4 regions of the Cellvibrio fibrivorans genome follow, and region 1 is predicted to be linked to each of the others. Evidence: predicted binding sites of a transcription regulator. Region 1 holds the regulator's gene; each other region holds the start of a gene.
The links. The regulator FliA, encoded in region 1, starts transcription of late flagellar genes. The targets are predictions, from matches to a motif close to TAAAGTTATNNNNNNNNCGGCCGATANCC.

Region 1 (5,220 bases):
TGGCAAATCCGCAACCGCGCCGCGCCGCGCCAGTGATTAGTAGAGCGGTTGATCAGCCCGCCCATCCTAATGCAGGTAAAAGCGGTGCGCAGTTGGCCGATGATATTGAAAAAGCGCGTTTGCGCATGATTGCTGCGCGCAAAGCAGAAGATTCGGCAAAAGAATTTTTAGTGGGAAAAAATACGGTCGTGAACGCGGGGATTCCGCGCAATACTCCGGCACCAGCACAGAAGCCAATGGTGGGTATGAGTGCCGCCGAAAGATATCCGTTAGTTGATGCAGCTCCGGTATCTGCTTTAGCTCCCTCGTTGCGAGCAGCTTCAGCGACAGCACTCAGCAAAGAGGCAATGTCATTCCGCGAGACCTTGCTGAAAGAGGGGCGCTTGCAAGAAGCGCCCAAGGCTGAAGGCCCAACCAGGGAAAGCGTTGACCAATCCTCACAGCTCACCGATCTACAAGCAGAAATTGCCGATATGCGCTTTTTACTGGAGCAGCAATTGGATCGTCTTACTGGCCAACAATCGGCACCGATTAATTCCCCTGTGCTTGCCAGCGTTGCGCGTCGTCTTGAGCGATTGAATTTGCCGAAGGATGTTATCAGCAGCGTTATCAACGCCTGCACTAAAGCCAAAACTCTAAGCGATGCCTGGCCGGATGCGTTGGCGAACCTTGCGCACCAATTGCCAATTAATGGGCGTGATGTGGTCGAGCAAGGCGGTGTGTTTGCATTTGTCGGCCCGACCGGTGTAGGCAAAACCACTACCATTGGTAAATTGGCGGCGCGCTATGTATTACAGCATGGTGCCGATAAGGTCGCGCTTATTACTACCGATACCTACCGCATCGCCGCTCATGACCAGTTGCGTTCACTCGCGCGTATTTTGCGTGTACCAGTGCGCGTGGTGGACGAAGCCAATCCTCTGGATTCAGTCCTGCGCAGCCTGCGTCATTGTTCTTTGGTGTTAATTGATACCGCTGGTTTCCGCCACGGCGACCCGCATCTGAAAGCACAATTGAAAGCATTGGCTGAGCAGCAAGTGGTAAAAACCTATCTTGTTATGTCATGCAACAGCCAGGTACAGATGTTAAAAGCATCGATCCATGCATATGGCGCTGCGCGTTTGCAAGGTTGCATCCTTACCAAATTGGACGAGACCGCAAGCATTGGTGAAGCCTTGGGAGTTGCCATGCAAAATCGCCTGTCGATTGCCTACACCACCGACGGGCAAGACATTCCCAAAAATTTGGATGTGGCGCGTGCGCATCAATTGGTGTCGAAAGCGGTTGCATTGCTTAAATCCAATCCAACAACGGCTGTCTCGTAAACGGTGAAGGTTAAACAACAGTTATAACCACAGGAATTTGTCGGTGAAACTGAAATTAGTCGGATGAAGTTCCAATCCCTATCTATACTCAGATCACCATTTGTGTACCCCAATGCCTATCTGGCAATCAGGTGTACAACTCGAAGAAATAGGTTTGGAGTTATGCGTAGATGAGCCAAATGCGACCAGTACAAGTGATCGCTGTGTCCGGCGGCAAGGGCGGAGTAGGGAAGAGCAATATTTCCGTTAACCTCAGCATTGCGCTGGCAGAATTGCGTCGGCGTGTGGTGTTGTTGGATGCTGACTTGGGCTTAGCCAATGTCGATGTGCTGTTGGGTATCAGGGCGACCCATACGCTGGCAGATGTACTTGCCGGCACCCATAGTTTGGCGGACGTACTGGTAAGTGGTCCTGCAGGTATGAAGATTGTTCCTGCGTCATCCGGTGTACAGCGCATGGCAGAACTAAGTGCTGCTGAGCACGCAGGACTGATCAATGCCTTCAATGATCTTTCGGATCAAGTCGATATCCTGGTTATCGATACGGCAGCCGGTATTTCCGATACGGTCGTGAGTTTTGTGCGTGCTGCCAATGAAGTGATTATCGTTGTCTGCGACGAACCTTCATCTATTACCGACTCCTACGCATTGATCAAATTACTCAACAAAGAATACGGCATGCAGCGTTTCCGGGTGGTGGCGAATATGACGCGTACACCGCAGGAAGGCATCAATATGTTTAACAAGCTCAATACCGTATGCGAACGCTTTCTGGATGTGACTTTGCAGTTTGTCGGCCAGGTTCCCTTCGACGAAAACGTGCGCAAAGCGGTACAAAAACAAAAATCCCTGCTGGAATTTGCGCCCACTTCCAAAGCGTCTGTCGCTATACGTGCACTTGCACAAGTCGTAGATAAATGGCCGCTACCCAACTCGCCTACAGGGCGCCTGGAATTTTTTGTAGAACGTTTATTGCAGGCTGCGAATGCGCGTTAGCCTAGTGTGTGATGCAGAAAAAAATAGGTATGTAATACGTTGTGCCGCCAGATCGTTGGTAAAACGCAGGGTTGTTGCTGATAAGAAGGTGCTCAATGGCCGTAGTCAATGGTTTAGCCATGTACGATAAAAAAACCTTACTTGATGTACAGATCAATATTGAAGACTACGCGCCTTTGGTAAAGCGTATTGCCTATCACATGATGATGCGTATGCCGGCCAGCGTGCAGGTGGACGATCTTATCCAGGCTGGCATGATCGGCCTTATCGAAGCCTCCCAAAAATACGATGCCTCCCGCGGTGCAAGTTTTGAAACTTATGCGGGTATCCGAATTCGCGGTGCAATTGTTGACGAAATGCGCCGCGGCGATTGGGTTCCGCGCTCAGTGCACCGCAATGCACGCCGTGTTTCCCAGGCCGTTGCTGCAGTAGAAGCGCGCACCGGCCGCGATGCCACTGACAGTGAAGTCGCTGCCGAGTTAGGTGTGGGGCTCAATGAATATTTTGAAATGCTGCAAGATTCCAACGGCAGTCGCCTATTCAGCTATGAAGAAACTTTTGGCGAGGAAGACAGCAATATAGATGCATCTGAGCACAGCAGCGCGTTTGTCAGCCCGCTCGATGGTATCCAGCGCGATGGCTTAAAAAAAGCACTGGTGAAGGCTATAGCCCTCTTGCCCGAACGTGAACGGATGGTGTTGGCGCTCTACTATGATCAAGAACTAAATCTGAAAGAAATTGGTATGGTGCTCGGAGTCAGTGAATCCCGCGTGAGCCAGATCCACAGTCAGGCGGCAGCGCGGCTGCGCCACAAATTGGCAGATTGGCAATCGGGCTGATGACTGTTTAAATAACAAACGAATCTAGCAAAAAGCATCGTTCAAGTTGCAGTGTAAATATCAAAAACTCTGTGTTTTCAGCGAATTGGGCTATGATTCGAATTAAAAGTTGAAGATTGATGCGCCGGAACTGGCCGAAGCTTCAACTCCTACTAGACTATGATTAAATGAAAATCCCGTCAGGGTGAGTGGAGGTTGCGTTGGATAAGAATATGAAAATCTTAATTGTTGACGACTTTTCAACAATGCGACGGATTATTAAAAACTTGCTGCGGGACTTGGGTTTTTCCAATACCCATGAAGCGGATGATGGGGTTACAGCATTGCCGATGCTGAAAAGTGGTGACTTTCAATTTCTAGTCACGGATTGGAATATGCCAGGTATGACGGGTATCGATTTGCTGAAAGCCGTTCGGGCAGATGAAAAGTTGCGCACCTTACCGGTGTTAATGGTAACGGCTGAGGCCAAGCGCGACCAGATTATTGAGGCAGCGCAAGCGGGTGTTAATGGTTATGTTGTCAAACCATTTACCGCACAAGCACTCAAGGAAAAAATCGAGAAAATTTTTGATCGCGTAGGTTAGTTTGGCTCGATCAAATAATAAATAAGGCGTTGTCATGGCATCTGAACCCCAAACATCTTTCAACGAAGAATTTGTTGTCGAATTGAAAGAGTGCGCCAAGTTGCTCACGGAGAAATTGCAAAGCAATCAATTCGAAGAGGCATCGGTGCTGATTCACACCATCACCCAAGCGCGCGACCGACATATATTTCAGTCGGTGGGGCGTTTAACGCGCGGTCTGCACAATGCTATTGTCAATTTTAATGTGGACGCGGACTTAACCAAAGAGCCGCCCAAAATTGCCAACTCAGATATTCATGATGCATCCAATCGTTTGAATTACGTTATTGATCTCACACAAAAAGCAGCTGAAAAAACCATGGATATGGTCGATGAGGCAGCACCTATTGCGATGAACCTTGGGCAAGAGGCCAGCAGCTTACGTGCAGAATGGGCGCGGCTTAAGCGCCGTGAAATGGGCCCTGATGAATTTCGCCAGCTCTATGACCGCATGGATGATTTTCTCAAGCAGATGGTAACTGGCACCGAACAATTAAGTAAAAATCTACAAGACATTGTACTGGAGCAGGGCTTTCAGGATTTAACTGGGCAAGTGTTAAAACGCGTGATCGGTTTAATTAACGATGTTGAAAAAGATCTAGTCAGTCTGGTGCGTATTGCGGGTCAAGTGGAAGAAATTGCTGGTCTTTCGAATGACAGCGAGACACTCGAACATGACAAAGAAATTATGAATAAGCGCAAGGTCGAAGCCGAAGGCCCACAAATTAATAAAGAGCGTGCAGATGTAATGTCCGGGCAAGACGATGTCGATGATTTATTGTCTAGCCTTGGTTTTTAGGTCTGCGGGTCACGCGAGGAACGTTGAATGAGTTTTGGTGATGACGAGGATATTCTCCAGGATTTTCTGGTAGAGGCGGGAGAAATCCTTGAGCGCCTCAGCCAGCAATTGGTTGACTTGGAGCAGCGCCCTGAAGATAAAGACTTGCTAAATGCAATCTTTCGCGGTTTTCATACCGTAAAAGGTGGTGCCGGCTTTTTAGCGTTGACCCCAATGGTTGAATGTTGTCATTTGACGGAAAACTTGTTTGATATTTTACGCAATGGAAAACGCGCCGTTACTTCTGAATTAATGGACGTAGTGCTAGAAGCTTTGGACTTAGTGAACCAACAGTTTGAATTGGTTTCCCAACGCGAAGCCTTGCCCCCAGTAGATCACTCATTAATTGCAGCATTGGAACGTTTGGTTTCATGCGCGGATTTGGATGAGGCCGCTGAAGCTGCAAACGCAAACATTGCGGCTGCCAGTGAAACTGTGGTTGCAGAAACTCCCACTGGTGATATTACCGATGCAGAGTTTGAACAATTACTTGATGCAATTGCGGGTCAACCGGCATCGGCTGCTTCTACATCTGTTGCTGCTGCACCCGTCAGTACATCGGGCAACGATGAAATTACTGAAGATGAATTTGATGCACTA
Region 2 (5,220 bases), 250 kb from region 1:
CAGTGTTGGAGCGTTTGAACTAATCTGCAACACGACCGTGTCTAGGGCGAAAAAGGCCAGCGTTGTGTTGGCCTTTTGTTTTTTTGTTGGGTTTAGGAAGCTATTAAAGGCCTTTGCAGCTAAAAATCTCTTGAATAGGTTTTGAGATAATTGGGTGCTAGAATGCGCGCCCGTTTCGCGCTGAGGCCGCAGAGGTAGTTATGTCGTCTTTTTACGAAATTATTGAATTGCTGAATGGTGATGTTGCTTTGGCGCGAGCTGACGATGAGAGCAATGAACCCTTGGTAACCATTCGTTTTTCGGAAGAATCCCTGGCTTTTTTAGGCGAGGAAAAATTCATGGTCGCCAAAGCCATGATTGAGGCGGGAATGGAGGCTGCGGGGGATATTGCTGATCAACAGGCGGAAGCTATGCTGGATGATTTGGTAGAAGAGCTAAGTGATACCGAAAAACTGATGTTGCACTAACCGATGGGTGAATGGTTTTGTCTGTTTAATTTTTTATTTGTTCAATTATTGAGGTCTTGCCTCCCTGCATTACTTCAATACTTCAAAGTAATCTGTCCTACCTTAAAAATTTGATTATTTAAATAATCTCAGCAAATTTAACGAACTCGCAACAGTAATCCCTGACACCCGCCGGTTTTAGCAGCCAATTCAAGCTGTGTAAGTTCTTTATCTGTCAATTTCCCCGGGCTTGATATCACCGTATGGCTATTGCCTGCAGAGAGTGCTTCCCAAGTGATCCACAATAGTGTTTGCGGATTCTGGCAGTGAATCACACGAATATAACGTGTATTAACACCGTAGGATTGCAGCAGCTCACGGCTGATATTGTGCGGTGCTATCCAGGTAATCCAGCGGTCGCTGCAAGCGTTGCTAAGAAATGCAATCATGGGTAACAGCAGCGCAACTTGCTCAGGCGAATCACTAGTCAATACCAGTTCGGTAACACCACTGGCAGGTTGTTGGCGAGTTGTAGTGGTTGCGGGTATTACACGGGCGATATTAGTCACGACGAATCACTCCTACACTAAGGCCTTCAATACTAAACTCCTGATCGCGCATATCTACCAGGATGACCTCGAACTCTGGGTTTTCTGGCCACAATTCAACCTGTGCGTTATTACCTATCCGTTTGAACCGTTTGACCGTCACTTCTTCGCCGATACGTGCAACAACAATCTGCCCGTTGCGCGCTTGATCGGTTTTATGAACAGCCAGTAGATCGCCATCAAGAATACCGGCATCTTTCATGCTCATGCCGTGAACACGCAGGAAAAAATCTGCGGTGGGTGAAAAAAAGCTCTGTGGAATGTTGCAGTAGTCTTCGATGTGTTCTTGCGCAAGTATCGGGTTACCTGCTGCAACGCGGCCAATAATAGGGATGCCGGATTGCAGTTCAGGTAGTTTTATCCCACGTGAAGCACCGGGGATGATTTCGATAGCACCTTTTCGGGCAAGGGCTTTGATGTGTTCTTCGGCGGCATTAGCTGACTTAAAGCCGAGAATCCGGGCGATTTCCGCACGCGTGGGCGGATAACCTGTTTCTTCCGCATATTGGCGGATGAGCTGTAGTACCTGTTCCTGGCGGGGTGTTAAGTCAGACATGGCGCACTCCTGAATCTGTTTATTTGTACAGTGGTTGTGATTATATACAGTAATTCAGGTTGTGCAATAGTTTTTCAATCTGCTGCTTATTTCACCCTGTTGCCGTAGCGTATGCTCTGTAATTGGCCCCGTGCAAAATACAAGTGCGTCATAAACTTGCCCTTACCGGGGTTGTAAGTCCAGATGTCTATGTTCTCGCATGTGGCGATAGCGATATTGTTTTGTACGTTGTTGTTACCATTTTGTATTCCCTGTGGTTGGGTGGTTGCTGCTACGGGTTGGCAGAAATTGTCGGTCATTACCGGATCGCCACACTTATCAATCACTTCCGCTTTGGTATCTCCCACTTGCGCAAGTTTGGTGTTGCAGCGCAGGGATTCAGCAACGCTCATATTGGAAAAGCTTGCGCAAATGGCTGTGTACAATAGTGCGGTAACGTATTTCTTCATGATTTTCTCCTGCATGTGGTCTCATCAACTCTAGCCGTCACAACTGAATGAGAAATGAATTAACTACTGAGTTTGCGCAATAATTTATCTAGCCAGCACGCTGGTAAAATGCGTTTCATAAAACCCACCAGATAGGTGGGGACGGTGACGTAATAACGTGCCTGCGGCTGCTTGGACTCCAGTGCGTGAATGACGCGTTGATATACAGCGTCAGGGCCTAATGTAAAAGGTGTTGTTGTTTCAGTCTTTTCAAGCCTTGCGATTGCGTTGCGGTAGGTTGCGAGATGACGGCTCTTCTCAATATCGATATGGTCTCGCAGTGCTGCCAAAGCATTTTTTCTGAATTGGCTTTCAATCGGGCCGGGTTCGATCAGGCTGACGTAGATGCCGGTGCCCTCAAGCTCAAGTCGCAGCGTATCGCTAATTCCTTCAATAGCATACTTGCTGGCGTTGTAGGCCCCGCGCAAAGGCATGGCTGCAATACCCAGTACAGAAGAGTTTTGAATAATTCGTCCATAGCCCTGTTTAAGCATAATAGGCAGGGCTAAATTAGTCAGTTCGCACCAACCAAAAAAATTTGTATTGAATTGCTGGCGCAGCGCGTTAATTGGTAAATCTTCTATTGCTCCCGGCTGGCCATAAGCGCCATTGTTAAATAAGCCGTAAAGCTCGTTCCCGGTAAGTTCCATTGCCTGTGCAAACCCTATCTGGATTGATGTTGAATTCGCCAGGTCAAGTTGCACGCACTCCAGTCCTTCTTGCTGCAAACGCGCCACATCTGCTATCGATCGGCAGGAGGCGATAACACGATAGCCGGCTTTCTTTAGTTCATGTGCAACGTAAAAGCCTATGCCGGTTGATGCGCCGGTTATAAGAATAGTTTTTTGCATTATTGTCAGTTTCTGGTTAAAGGTTTTAGGTATTTTGCCGTTAGCTTAAGGGTCGGGAATTGTTCTGTTAGCTCCGATAATAGCAAAACAAAATTCAAACACTCTGTGGTGATTTATGAATTCCTACTCTGCCGTGCAAAATTATTCCAGTGTTAAAGTACATTCCAGTATTGAAACTGCATCACCGCACCGATTGATTCAAATGTTATTTGAAGGTGCACTTGAACGTATTGCTCAAGCTAAAGGTGCTATGGCGCAAAATCAGGTTGCACGCAAGGGCGAGCTGATTGGTAAAGCGGTAGCCATTGTCGGAGGATTGCAAGGAAGTCTGAATGACAAAGAGGGTGGAGCTTTAGCTGCCAACCTCGATGGCCTATATGACTACATTATTCGTCGCTTGAGTCAGGCAAATTACGAAAACAACGTTGAGTACCTTGATGAATGTGGTCGTTTGCTGGGTGAGATAAAAACCGCTTGGGATGCGATTGGCAGTCAAGTGTAATGAGGAGTTTGTTATGGCGATTCAGTTGGTGTCTGCGCCTGACTATTGTGGTCAGGCTGGTATTACGGCGATGCGCAACCTACAGCAGGAATTAACCAAAGCGCTACAAGTTGAGGATTGGGATAGAGTGCGACATCTGGATCGCATCTGCGTGGTGTTGATTGATAAAGTCATTGCTGCTAATCGTGATGACAGATCTACTTTGGTATGTGCCCTGAGTGAATTGAAGGGGGTTTATGCAGGGCTGATTGCGCAATGTCAGCGCGAGGTGACCCTGCTGCACGCGACTTGAGGCGTGGGCTTCGACCCAACATTGTGTTCGTTTGTGATAAAAAGTGTTAACAAGTACTAGCTCATAAGGTTTTTAAAACAACTCTCTTATAGCAAAACTCGCAAAAACGTCTTAGCCCTGCTAGCCTTAAGGAACATAACTGCTAGCAGGGGATAGTCTGTGTCTAACTACAATCCGCAAGAAGCACTGAAGCAATACCGTCAATTGGGTATTGAATCCGAAGTCAGCAATGCTTCACCGCATCGTTTAATTCAACTGTTGTTTGAGGGTGCATTGGCGCGTTTGGCGGCTGCCCAAGGGGCTATCGAGCGTGGTGATCCGGCAGCCAAAGGAGAGCTGTTGGGCAAAGCTATCAGTATTGTTGGTGGTTTGCGCAGCTCGCTGGATATGAGTGCCGGGGAGTTATCCGAGCGTCTTGATCAGCTCTATGAATACATCAATTTGAAGTTATTGGAAGCCTCAGTGCAAAATGATGCTGAAAAGGTGAATGAGGCAATTCAACTGCTAAAAACCATTAAATCAGGATGGGATGAAATCGCTCCGCAGGTTTCATCCACCCAGCCATAAATTGCGCAATCATAAAACGAGCAATCATAAAAATATTTTGTGTAATTCCTAATCGGTATCCTCATGAAGAATGATGTGAAATATTGTTGGATAAAAAGTAAATAAAAGGCATATTTTTGGCGAATATTTATTCTACTTGAGTGAATGTTGTTAAAACGCCAAAAACATTTCGCCATAAATTTGACTAAGACTACTGCCTCGTCTATTACTTACTCCAATAAGCCGTCTCGCCGTCTTGAATGAGTTTTTCCCGTATTCAAGATTTTGGCATGAAATGAAAAAAGGTCTTGGGGTATGTGGCGCAACAATAAAGTTCTTGTTATTGACGACAATCAGTCACGCAGACACGATTTAAAAATTCTGCTGGATTTTCTCAGCGAAACCACACTTACTGCAGCCAGCGATACCTGGCAAGCGGCAGTCGCCGAAGAAAACAATGGTGAAGATTATGTTGCCATTTTGATTGGTGACTACCGCGACAGCAATCAATCCCTCGCGCAACTCCTAAAAGAAATCCGCTCCTGGAATGATGAATTGGCTATCGTATTAATTGGCGATGAAAACCAAAATGCTGATGACGGCTTAGATGACCTTTACCGCTTTATGATCATTGCAACCCTTTCGCTGCCGCCTACTTATAATAAGTTGGTTGATACGCTGCACCGCGCCCAGTTGTATCGTGAGGCGCAATCTACCAGCAAGCGTCAGCCCCAGCGCCGCCCAGTACATTTATTCCGTAGCCTGGTGGGGACCAGCCGTGAAATTCAAAACGTGCGAGAGATGATGGCGCAGGTGGCCGATAAAGATGTATCGGTACTGATTACGGGAGAGTCGGGCACAGGTAAAGAGGTGGTTGCGCGCAATTTGCATTACAACTCCCCACGCCGTGATAAACCTTTTGTTCCGGTTA
Region 3 (5,220 bases), 140 kb from region 1:
TTTTTGTTATGCGGTTATCACGCCTTGGCTACTGTGTAGGAGGATGTGTGCTGGGTTTTAGCACCCTGTGCATTGTACAGTGCTGGTGCTGCAACTTTGCCGCGTAGCAAGCCAAGCAGATGACTTAGTGTTTGTTGTGACCGAGCGATCATTTTGCCGTTGATATCGTTCATTTTTTGGCAATCTTCAAACTCACTCACCAGTATTTTCCATTCATCGCACAGCGGTAGGGTAGCTGCATTGCGCTGCAAAAATAAATCCCAACCATTTGCATTAGCCGGTAAGCCGAGTGTGTTTAGTATTTGTTGACGTTGCTTGGCACTGTTATTTAGCTGCTCGACCAGTATGGCCTTTTGCTCAATAATTTGTGGGAGTTCATCTTGTTTGCGCTGTTCAAGCAAGATGCGCTCTTGCGCTAACAAGTGTTTGAGTTGGGAAATAGCAGCAGAATCCTGCGTAATCATCTGGCGCAGTAAAGTGATATCGAGAGACATAGCAACCTCTTCATGTGGGAAAAGCAACTTACATAAACAACGTAACGCGGACTGGGGCAAAATAAAAAGCGCCGGGGGAGAGCTTTTATAAGGCCTCAGTCGATCCGATCCGGAGTATTAACTCAGCAGATTTTCTTGATTAAGCATGTTTTCAGCGATTCGCTCAGCGTTGATTTCAAAGCGTCCCTCTGCAATGGCGCGTCTGATTTCGGCGACTTTATCCATATCAACATCTGGTGCATTATTGATTTTGGCCTGCAAGCGACCCAAAGTTTGCGCTTCTTGGCTCAGCACCACCTGATCGCCAACGCCCTTGTTTGAGGGGGCAATATCGGCAGGGACAGGTGCTTTTGCCTCAGCCGTGTTCGGTGTTGCGGGCTTGCTGCGGGTACCTTTGGTGCCCACAGAGTCCAGTGAGTTGTTGGTGTTAAAGTTCATTTTGTTCCCCTGTTTGCCAATGGCGATTAACCCCATCAGCGATTAACTGTAAAAATGCCGCGGTTGCTATGTCGTGACAAAGGATCCTCTTTAATTTAGCCCAACGCTGTGTATTTAAAGAGTCCCTAGCAGGCTATCGGCCAGCTGTTGCTTAACTTTAGCAATAAATTAAAAAAACTTTCACAATTCAGAGGGTTTGGACTACCCCTTGCCGAACAACTATTCCGCTGATGATCCGCTCAGATGAGTTATTGCGCACCCTGATTGTTTGACCTATGCGGCCATCGGTCATTGCGGTGCCTGCGCTACTGACCTTGATACTCCCCGCGAGCGCTTCCAAGATGATAATTTCACCGCGCTTAATCGCAGTGGGGGCATCGAGAGCGGCAGATTTAAAGGGTTCGCCCCGGCTAATATTCCGCTTGGCTTGTTTGCCAATAATGTCGCTCGTAGTGGCCAGAAAAGCCTGGCGAATATCACTGATATTCATCACTTGGGTGGTGATGTGCGCGCCGGTGATTAGCTCGCCGCGAGCTATATTGCCCTGCGCCACAGGCGTTGGGCGGTAAATATTGACCTGTGCCGGGACGTGTACTGACCATTTCTTGCCGCTTTCGCACGTGGCTTTAACGCTAATGTTTCCCCCGTAACCTGTCGTGTCCTGAGTGGTGAATATGGGTGGTGATGCGCAGGTTTCCAGGCGCAGGCGGTTGTCCAGATTGCTTACGCTGATGTCGATACGTTCATGCTCAATCGTTGAATATGCTTTCGTCAAAAAACTGGCTATGTCCTGTTTCAATTGCAGTGGTGGATAAACTGGTGCGGCACCAATTGGAGACGAGTAGGCGAACAATAGAGCTGATGCTGCAGTTACGCCCGGGCTATGGCGCAAAATATTCCGCAAGAAAGTTCTATAAAAACTAGGAAGTTCCATATTTTGTCCTATCCTCAAGGGTAAGAACTGAGTGCCAGTCTGGATCATTAACGACTAAAGCCTGACACTTTTTTGCCGCTAAGCTGCTTTACTAAGCATCAAAGCAAATACTGTGCCGTATAGCTGTGGCCAATTTGCAGATGACCTGAGCCGGAAATTTGAGAATAAACGAGGTAATTGCATGGCTGGTGTAATGGATAGTGTCAATCAGCGTACACAGCTGGTTGGGCAAAACCGTCTGGAGCTCCTGTTGTTTCGGCTTGGCGGTCAGCAGTTGTACGGCATTAACGTTTTCAAAGTGAAAGAGGTGCTGCAGTGCCCACAACTTAATGCGATCCCCGGTCGCAGCTCGGTTGTGCGTGGTGTTGCCCATATCCGCGGTGGCACCATACCAATAATGGATATGAATCTTGCGATCGGCCGTCGCGAGTTGCCGGATATCGAAAGCTGTTTTGTGATCATCACTGAATACAATCGCACTGCACAGGGCTTTTTGGTGCGTTCAGTCGAGCGCATCGTCAATATGAATTGGGGTGATATCCATCCGCCACCCAAAGGCGCGGGCCGCGAGCATTACCTCACTGCGGTGACCCAGGTAGATGGACAGTTGGTAGAGATTATTGATGTAGAGAAAATTCTTGCCGAAGTATCACCTGCGCGTGAAGAAGTCAGTGCGGGTGTAATTGAAGATGGCATAGCTGACCGCGTCGTACAAAAACATGTGTTGATCATTGATGACTCGACTATTGCGCGCAAACAAATCCAGCGGGTAGTTGAGGGCATGGGAATTAAAACCACCGTCAAAAAAGATGGAGCGGAAGGTTTCCAATATTTGACAGACTTGATCAAAGAAGGAAAAGATCCTTACGCAGAACTCATCATGATTATCTGCGATATCGAAATGCCGGAAATGGATGGTTACACTTTTACTGCTGAGGTGCGCAACCATCCGGAACTGAAAAAGCTGCATATCATCCTACACACATCACTCAGTGGCGTATTTAACGAAGCCATGGTGCGGAAGGTGGGTGCAGATGATTTTCTGGCGAAGTTCCATCCGGATGAGCTGGCAAAGCGCGTGAACGATCGCGTTCTGGCGATTACCGGTGAAAGTTTGTTGCCACCGGAGCAAGCCTGACTTTGTATTGCCGTTGCGAATTGACGCGCGGCAATTGTTTTACATTGGAAGCCTATGATTAATAAAGAGTCACCTTTTGCCAAGCCGGCAGGTCGGGACAATATTGACCAAGCCGAGTTTGATCAATTCCGTCAATTCCTCGAAGACGCCTGCGGTATTTCGCTAGGCGATAACAAACAATATTTAGTAACCAACCGTATTCGCCGCATTCTGGAAGAAAATAATATCGCCTCGTTTGGTGAATTGGTGCGCGTATTAAAATTGGGGATCAACCGCAAATTGAAAGACCAGGTGGTTGATTCCATGACCACTAACGAAACTTTTTGGTTTCGCGACAACTATCCCTACGACCATCTTAAAAATACCTTATTGCCGCAATTAATGGCGGGCAATAACCGCATGTATGGTCCGGTGCGCATTTGGTCTGCCGCCTGTTCATCGGGGCAGGAGCCTTATTCCATCAGCATGATGGTGGAGGAGTACAAGCGTCAGGCGATGGGTAATTTGGTGCGGCAGGTACAAATCGTTGCTACCGATTTGTCGTCGACTGTACTGGATCAGGCCAAGCGCGGTGAATACGATAAACTATCGGTACTGCGCGGCTTATCTGCCGAAAGGTTGGAGCGTTATTTCGATAACCCGACGCCAACCGTGTGGCGAGTGAAAAGCCTGGTGAAAGAGCGCATTGATTTCCGCTCGCTCAACTTGATGGATTCCTACGCTGCGTTGGGCAAGTTCGATATTGTCTTCTGCCGCAATGTACTGATTTATTTCAATGCCGATTTGAAGCGGCAGATCCTGCAAAAAATCCACGCCTCCTTAAAGCCGCAAGGCATTCTTTTTCTCGGTTCGTCAGAAGGTTTGGCCGGTGCGGCCGACTTGTTTGAAATGGTGCGCTGTGAGCCGGGTATTCTCTACAAAGCGATTTAGTTTTTTGGATTGCCAGAATTTTCTTAAAACCGGGCTATTAGCCCGGTTTTCTTTTTTGGGCGCCATTTGCCGTTCCCTTGCAGCTCGTCTCCATGAGCGGAAAACCTTTGCCGCTTGCCTGTTGCCGCTTTTTAAAAACCTTTCTTTTTGATTTTTATAATCCTTTAAAAACAATAGGTTATGCTTATTTTTGTTCATTGGCACAGGCGTTGCTTTGTTGTAGATAACAAAAGGTTACAACCACTTTGGTTGCCACCTGTCATCTCAAGAAGGCGAACCTGATATGTCTATCTCTTTCGACAAAGCACTTGGTATCCACGAATCAGCGCTGCACTTTCGCTCTGAGCGCGCGGGCGTACTTGCAAATAACCTCGCCAATATTGATACCCCGAATTTCAAAGCAAAAGATCTGGATTTTAAGCAAGCGTTGAACCAGAAGATGAATGCATCCCAAGGCTTTGATCTCTCTACCACCCAATCGCGTCATATTGATGCTAGTGGTTTCTCGGCAGATGAAGGCGATGTTCTCTATCGCACACCACAACAGCCATCCATTGATGGCAACACAGTTGAAGATCAAATTGAGCACGCGGAATACATGAAAAATGCCTTGGCATTTCAGGCGAGCTTTCAATTTCTAAACAGTAAATTTACCGGGTTACGCACAGCGATTCGCGGCGAGTAAAGCCGCTATTGGTTTTTGGTGAGCATTTTTTCTGAACACATTTTGTAGGTATTGAATCATGGCACTTGGAAATATTTTTGATATCGCCGGGACCGGTATGAACGCACAAAGTTTGCGTCTAAATACCACCGCCAGCAACCTGGCGAATGCGCAATCGGCCAGCTCCAGTGTGAATGAAGTCTATCGCAGCCGCCAACCTGTGTTTGCTGCCATCCAGCAAGATGCCATGCGTGCCAGCGTTACTGAAGGCGCTTACAGCGATAACGAAGTTGATGCTGCTGCGGGAGTGCAAGTGCTCGGAATTGTAGAGAGCGATGCACCGCTGCAACGCCGTTACGAGCCTACGCATCCAAAAGCGGATGACGAAGGTTATGTGTATTACCCCAATGTCAATCCGGTTGAAGAAATGGCGAATATGATTGCCGCGTCGCGTTCATTTCAAATGAATGTGGAAGTGATGAATTCAGCCAAACAAATGGTTCAACGCGTTTTAACGCTTGGTCAATAAGGGGCTGAATCATGACTGTATCTAATGCAACAGCAACTAACAACGTTACCGACAATCTCAGCATCACTAAAAAACAAGAAACAAAAAAGAACA
Region 4 (5,220 bases), 120 kb from region 1:
CCTGCCGGTTTTATTCGGTGAATAAATTCGGCAATCACAGGATCGGTTGGAGACTCGTCGCGAGCGAGATGAGGGTCGCGTTTGAGACGCTCAGCGCCATAGTAATGAGCTACCGATAAAATCTGATCATCATCTGAAGAAACATAAGTGGTATCAATCACTCCGGCTTCCTGGGCAGCCTGCAGTGTATAAGCCAACAGCGGCTGATCGAGTAATGGGGCAATATTTTTTTGCGGAATGCCTTTTGATCCTCCGCGTGCAGGAACGAGCGCGAATACGTTTGGCATAGGAGTGTCCAACTTTTGACGTTTGCAATAGTAATTAGTTATATAGCAAAGGATCTGCCAAAGGTCACGGAATCGATCAAGATTAATTTGATAATGCGAATAGTTAACCCATCCTAAAGACTCTAGACGGGTTAACCATTAGCCACTTTTAGCAGTAAAGGGGAGACGATCCAAAATGCCGTCTAAAAAGTCACCAGTTGAATTTAGGCCGCGCACAATAGACTCCATTGCCTGGAACTGTGCCATTAATCGCGCACGATAGGCTTCACTGCGACGGTTCAGTGTTTCCTCATCATCCTTAACGTTATCAATATCTTTATTGATATTTGCTTCACGCTCTTTGATCAAGCCGGAGGTTTTAAGGTAGTCATTGATCATTGTGGTCATAGTGCCGGCAAACCCGCGGGAGAAGGTAATACTGCCGGAGGTAGTGCCTGGCTGCACTGTCATACTCAACCCTTCTGCCTTAGTGTTTAACGCAGGCAGCAACACATTGCCATAACCGAACGCCACTTCACCATTCACCGTTCCGCCTACGTTAGTACCTGTGGTACCAGCGCCAACGCTAATACCCAAATCAGTCATATCGGCACCAATAGTAGAAAACTCCACTTTGCTAGTTGAGCCATAAGAATCGGATGTGAATACCAACTTGCCTGCATCAAAACTGACTGCAAGAGTAGATTTAACAGCTTTGAGATTCGTATCCAAATTGATAAGACTTTGTAACTCAGTGGCCAGTTCTGCACCGGATGTATAGATTTTTCCAGCCGGAAGAGTGATGGTTGCCGTTTCAATATCATTCAGCTTGAGTTTAAAACTGTAATCTTTACCCGTGGTATCCAACGGAAAAGTCGCAACCATTGCACCTGCGGTCAGCTTACCCTTACTAGGTTGCTGGGTAATAACAACGTCGTACGTGCCAGGCTGACTTTTCGCGGAGTATTTAGTTACTTCAATCCCTGAAACGGATGCAGAGGTTTTAGGTACAAACAAATCCCTGACCAGAGCAAAATTATTGTCGATAGCCGCGCGAAAACCTGTATTACCTTCACTCTCGGTAATTTTCAGGGAACCATCCAATTCTGTGCGAATCCCCAAATTGGATAAACTGGTAAAACCACCACTTAATCCGGGAACCGATGCAGACAAAATATTGCGCAGCCCTTTCATCATGCTGGAAGCCAAAGGGTCCCGGTGCAGACTGCCATAACCTTTCGCCTCAGTATCAAAACCCACCAGTTTTTCTACTTCGGTTTTAAATGTATTGTAGGCAGTCACAAAATCACGGATGGTCTGTTCCGCAATAGATTTATCTTCGTTGATGGTGACGCTAACGGTTTCAGTGAGTGAGCTGGCAAATAGATCAAACTCCAGCCCCTCTACCACATCTTTGATTTGGTTGGATTCGCGGCTGACCAACAAACCATTCACTCTCACTTTCGCATCCAGGCCTTCCTGTAATTGCGTAAGGTTGCGAGTAGTTTCGTTAAAGTTAAAACTGGCAAGGCCAAGGGCTCCTGCATCTTCTGCAGCAGTAATTTCAATTTCATTTTTAGCGCCTGATTTGGAGGCTAATAATAATTTGAAAGAACCGCCATCACTCACAATACTGGCAGAGACGCCGATATTGGCCTTGTTTATGGCATCACGTAAACCGGTTAAAGAATTGTTGGTATCGTCAATAGTAATAGTGGCGCCGGTCTTGGTCGAATCTACTTCAAAATCATTTACTGCTGCATTCCATTCACCCAAACGGATTGTCAAAGTACCTTTTCCGATGGGGGCTGTCATGGAGGAGAAAGTGCCTGAGCTGAGCGATTGCGCCTGGGCAACCTGCTCCACTTTTAATTGGTAGCTTCCGGCGACTGCTTTGGCATCCAACTTGGTAATACCCAGCAACGTAGTCTCGGGAATCGAAAGGGCTTTCGCATTAAAGGTGTCTGCACTGCCCAGAGCTGCTGCGGCAGTTTCAAGTTTGGATAAGGAGCTACGCAGCAAGCCAAAATCAGAAATCTGGGTTTCAAGCAGGGTCTTTTTGGTGGTCAAGCGCTCAGCCTGCACCATTTTACTGGCTTCAGTTAGTTGGTCGGCCAATTTGTTGGTATCAATACCCGACCCGGTTCCCAATGCACTAATAATGCTGGAACCCGTCGAACCATTGTTGCTCGTTGTACTTGATGTACCACTCACCATTAATACCCCCACGCCATAAATTACCGCTGGCTATCTTAAATTACATAAGGTTAGCGGCAACCCATGGATAAACTTTAGCCGGTTTTGCCGCTTTTTTAGAGAAAACATTCTACTAATATAAGCTGAGCATAAACTGAGCCAATCTATTGATTTTGTTATTGATAATTAGCCTAACAAGACGGCCTGTTACTTCGCTATTGGCAGTGTGAAATAGAATCGGCTTCCCTTGCCTACCGTCGATTGGTAATCAATTTTACCCCCCATACGCTCGATAATAGATTTGGTGATACTTAACCCAAGGCCAGTGCCGTCGCGGCGGCGAGTATCAGACGAATCGACCTGCGCAAAGCGCTGAAAAATACGCTGGCGGAAATCGTCGGCAATGCCCTGCCCTTCATCGATAACTGACACCGTTAGTTCCTGCCCATCCACTGTTAGCTGCACGCGCACCACACCATCCAAGTACGAAAATTTGACGGCATTGGAAAGCAAATTAGCCATCACTTGCAGAAAACGATCTGTATCTATATTCGCTGCACATTGCATGGCGGCATCGTCGGTGGCATTCAATTGGAGGTTTACACCATAACGTTCGGCGTAGCCTTGATTGTGTTCAATAGACTGCTGTACGAGCGGATAAATAACACTGCGTTTTATATTTAGCACCAGATTGCCGAACTCCAGCTTATCCACATCCAAAATATCATTAACCAAACGCGCCAGACGTTCGGCATTATTGCTGGCAATGACGAGCAAATCCCGGATCTTGTCTGTCATCTCCCCCAAGCTGCCACTCAAGACTATTCCAAGCGCACCTTTAATGGAGGTAAGTGGTGTACGCAGCTCATGGCTCACCGTAGAAATAAATTCACTTTTCAAACGATCCACTTTTCGCTTGGCGGTAGCATCATGAATGATGAACGTGAAAAATTTTCGCTCTTGAATAGCAACCGGACTAATACTCAATTCAATTTCCAGGTCGCCACCATCGCTACAGCGCCCAAGTGTTTCTCGCATATACGACGTTGTGACGTCATCACCTTGCACGTTAAAACTATGTCGTAATACCGGCACTAAATCGGCGATATGTAAAGCGGAAAATTGCAGCAATGGGTATTTAAATAACTGCGCTGCCGCAGGATTGGCCTTTTGGATAAGCCCTTGTTCATCGACCACCAGAATGGACTCCACCGCATTTTCCAAAATAGCAGCCAATTCTTTAGTGCGTTGTTCAACCAGATTACTGATGTGCTGCGTACGCCCACTAATAAGCAGTAAAAAGCCACCGAGCAAACTGCAGAACAGTAAGCCGCCCGCCAGCACAAACCAGGATTGCAAACTGACATGTTCAGTTAAAAATTTTTCTGTTGGGCTAATGTTGATCAGCAATCGTCTGCCGCCTACCAAAATCTCCTGATTGAACACTAAATCTCGCGCATAGGCAGGCATATCGAATTCACCTGCACGATAAAATACTTGCGGTTTCTCCGGCTCAGTAACATCGATAATATGGAGTTGATAATCACCCGATGAAAAAGGTGTGAGCACCGAATAAATTAAATCATTCGTGCGCACTATCGCTGTAGCATAACCAATGAGTGACTCACGTCGTTCAAGTGTGGTACTCGTTGAACTAGTACGTTCATACACGGGGTAATACACCACAACACCCGGCGACATGAATTCATCCTGCAATAATTGCAAGGGCTGCGTCATCGCAAAATGGCCGCTATCCCGAGCGCGAATTAATGCTTCGTCGCGCACAGGATCAGATGCAACATTAAACCCGAGGATCACAGCATTTTTTTGCCAAGGTTCTACATAGGTAATGGAGGTATATTCCGGACGCTCAGGCGCGATAATAAAAGCACCGCTTGAGTCTTTTTCTTTGATAGAAAAATTTGCAGAGAGCTCAGTGCGCATAGTGGATTCATAGTCAGCACGATCCGCATGACGCACCCGCTGGTTCCAGGAAAATCCGGAAACGCCATGCTTCTCAATAACTACCTGATCGACATAATGGGAAAACTCGGCGCGTGTTACATGCTCAGACGCAACAAACAAACCGCGCAAAGTTGCCAGGGTATAGACCACTGAAGACAAACCAGTATCAACAGCCCCCGAAACCAAACGCGCCTGCTGTTCAAATTGGTCGTTAAGTTTTTTTTGTTCGTTGTTGCTGGACATAATAAATACCGCAACCACAACCAGACTACTTACAACCAACGGGACACCTACAGTAAGACGACGGCCGCGCCAAAAATGTCGTGGTTCCGCAAACAACACACACACCAAGGGCGTGGCAATTAACACACCTATTGCATCGCCAATCCACCAGGTCCACCAGCTGTACAGCATATGCTCCGCTGGAATAAGTCCGTTTCCATACAGGGTGAACACACCGATACTTGCACTCAAGCTCGTCGCCACTGGCCCGCCCAGCGCGAAAAATGCAAAGATTTTTCGCTCATCCGTCAAACTATTGGGGAAGCCGACATAGCGGCGAATCAACAATGTCCCCGCCAGACTTGCCACCGTACTGCCGCAGGCGATTTCCGCTGCAATCAACACAACTGGCAGAGATATTGAGCTTGCGGGACTGATGGAAATATTCAGCAGTGTCGACCCAAGGAAAACGCCGATTGCCATGGGAAAACCCCAGATCAATACCGCTCCCAAGGCAATTCCCATTGGCAAAAACAGACCCGATACAAATCCGGGAGGAATCGCTAGCAAC

Region 2: the regulator FliA is predicted to act here: its motif matches at 2,967-2,995, upstream of fliS (flagellar export chaperone FliS).
Region 3: the regulator FliA is predicted to act here: its motif matches at 1,922-1,950, upstream of J2X05_RS06920 (chemotaxis protein CheV).
Region 4: the regulator FliA is predicted to act here: its motif matches at 2,532-2,560, upstream of fliD (flagellar filament capping protein FliD).

What each region holds. Positions count from the first base shown of each region.
Region 1 is NZ_JAVDVX010000002.1:610,379-615,598, forward strand. It holds gene flhF (flagellar biosynthesis GTPase FlhF) at 1-1,325, shown strand, start outside; gene J2X05_RS07490 (MinD/ParA family protein) at 1,496-2,320, shown strand; gene J2X05_RS07495 (RNA polymerase sigma factor FliA) at 2,416-3,159, shown strand; gene cheY (chemotaxis response regulator CheY) at 3,360-3,743, shown strand; gene J2X05_RS07505 (protein phosphatase CheZ) at 3,778-4,581, shown strand; gene J2X05_RS07510 (chemotaxis protein CheA) at 4,609-5,220, shown strand, end outside.
Region 2 is NZ_JAVDVX010000002.1:359,666-364,885, forward strand. It holds gene fadA (acetyl-CoA C-acyltransferase FadA) at 1-23, shown strand, start outside; gene J2X05_RS06365 (hypothetical protein) at 201-467, shown strand; gene J2X05_RS06370 (cell division inhibitor SulA) at 605-1,015, opposite strand; gene lexA (transcriptional repressor LexA) at 1,008-1,610, opposite strand; gene J2X05_RS06380 (DUF2845 domain-containing protein) at 1,697-2,059, opposite strand; gene J2X05_RS06385 (SDR family oxidoreductase) at 2,119-2,949, opposite strand; gene fliS (flagellar export chaperone FliS) at 3,065-3,451, shown strand; gene J2X05_RS06395 (hypothetical protein) at 3,465-3,743, shown strand; gene fliS (flagellar export chaperone FliS) at 3,903-4,310, shown strand; gene J2X05_RS06405 (sigma-54-dependent transcriptional regulator) at 4,605-5,220, shown strand, end outside.
Region 3 is NZ_JAVDVX010000002.1:467,378-472,597, forward strand. It holds gene J2X05_RS06905 (flagellar protein FlgN) at 18-494, opposite strand; gene flgM (flagellar biosynthesis anti-sigma factor FlgM) at 612-932, opposite strand; gene flgA (flagellar basal body P-ring formation chaperone FlgA) at 1,120-1,866, opposite strand; gene J2X05_RS06920 (chemotaxis protein CheV) at 2,048-3,004, shown strand; gene J2X05_RS06925 (CheR family methyltransferase) at 3,059-3,934, shown strand; gene flgB (flagellar basal body rod protein FlgB) at 4,218-4,619, shown strand; gene flgC (flagellar basal body rod protein FlgC) at 4,678-5,127, shown strand; gene J2X05_RS06940 (flagellar hook assembly protein FlgD) at 5,139-5,220, shown strand, end outside.
Region 4 is NZ_JAVDVX010000002.1:491,682-496,901, reverse strand. It holds gene J2X05_RS07015 (acylneuraminate cytidylyltransferase family protein) at 1-287, opposite strand, end outside; gene fliD (flagellar filament capping protein FliD) at 426-2,495, opposite strand; gene J2X05_RS07005 (CHASE domain-containing protein) at 2,670-5,220, opposite strand, start outside.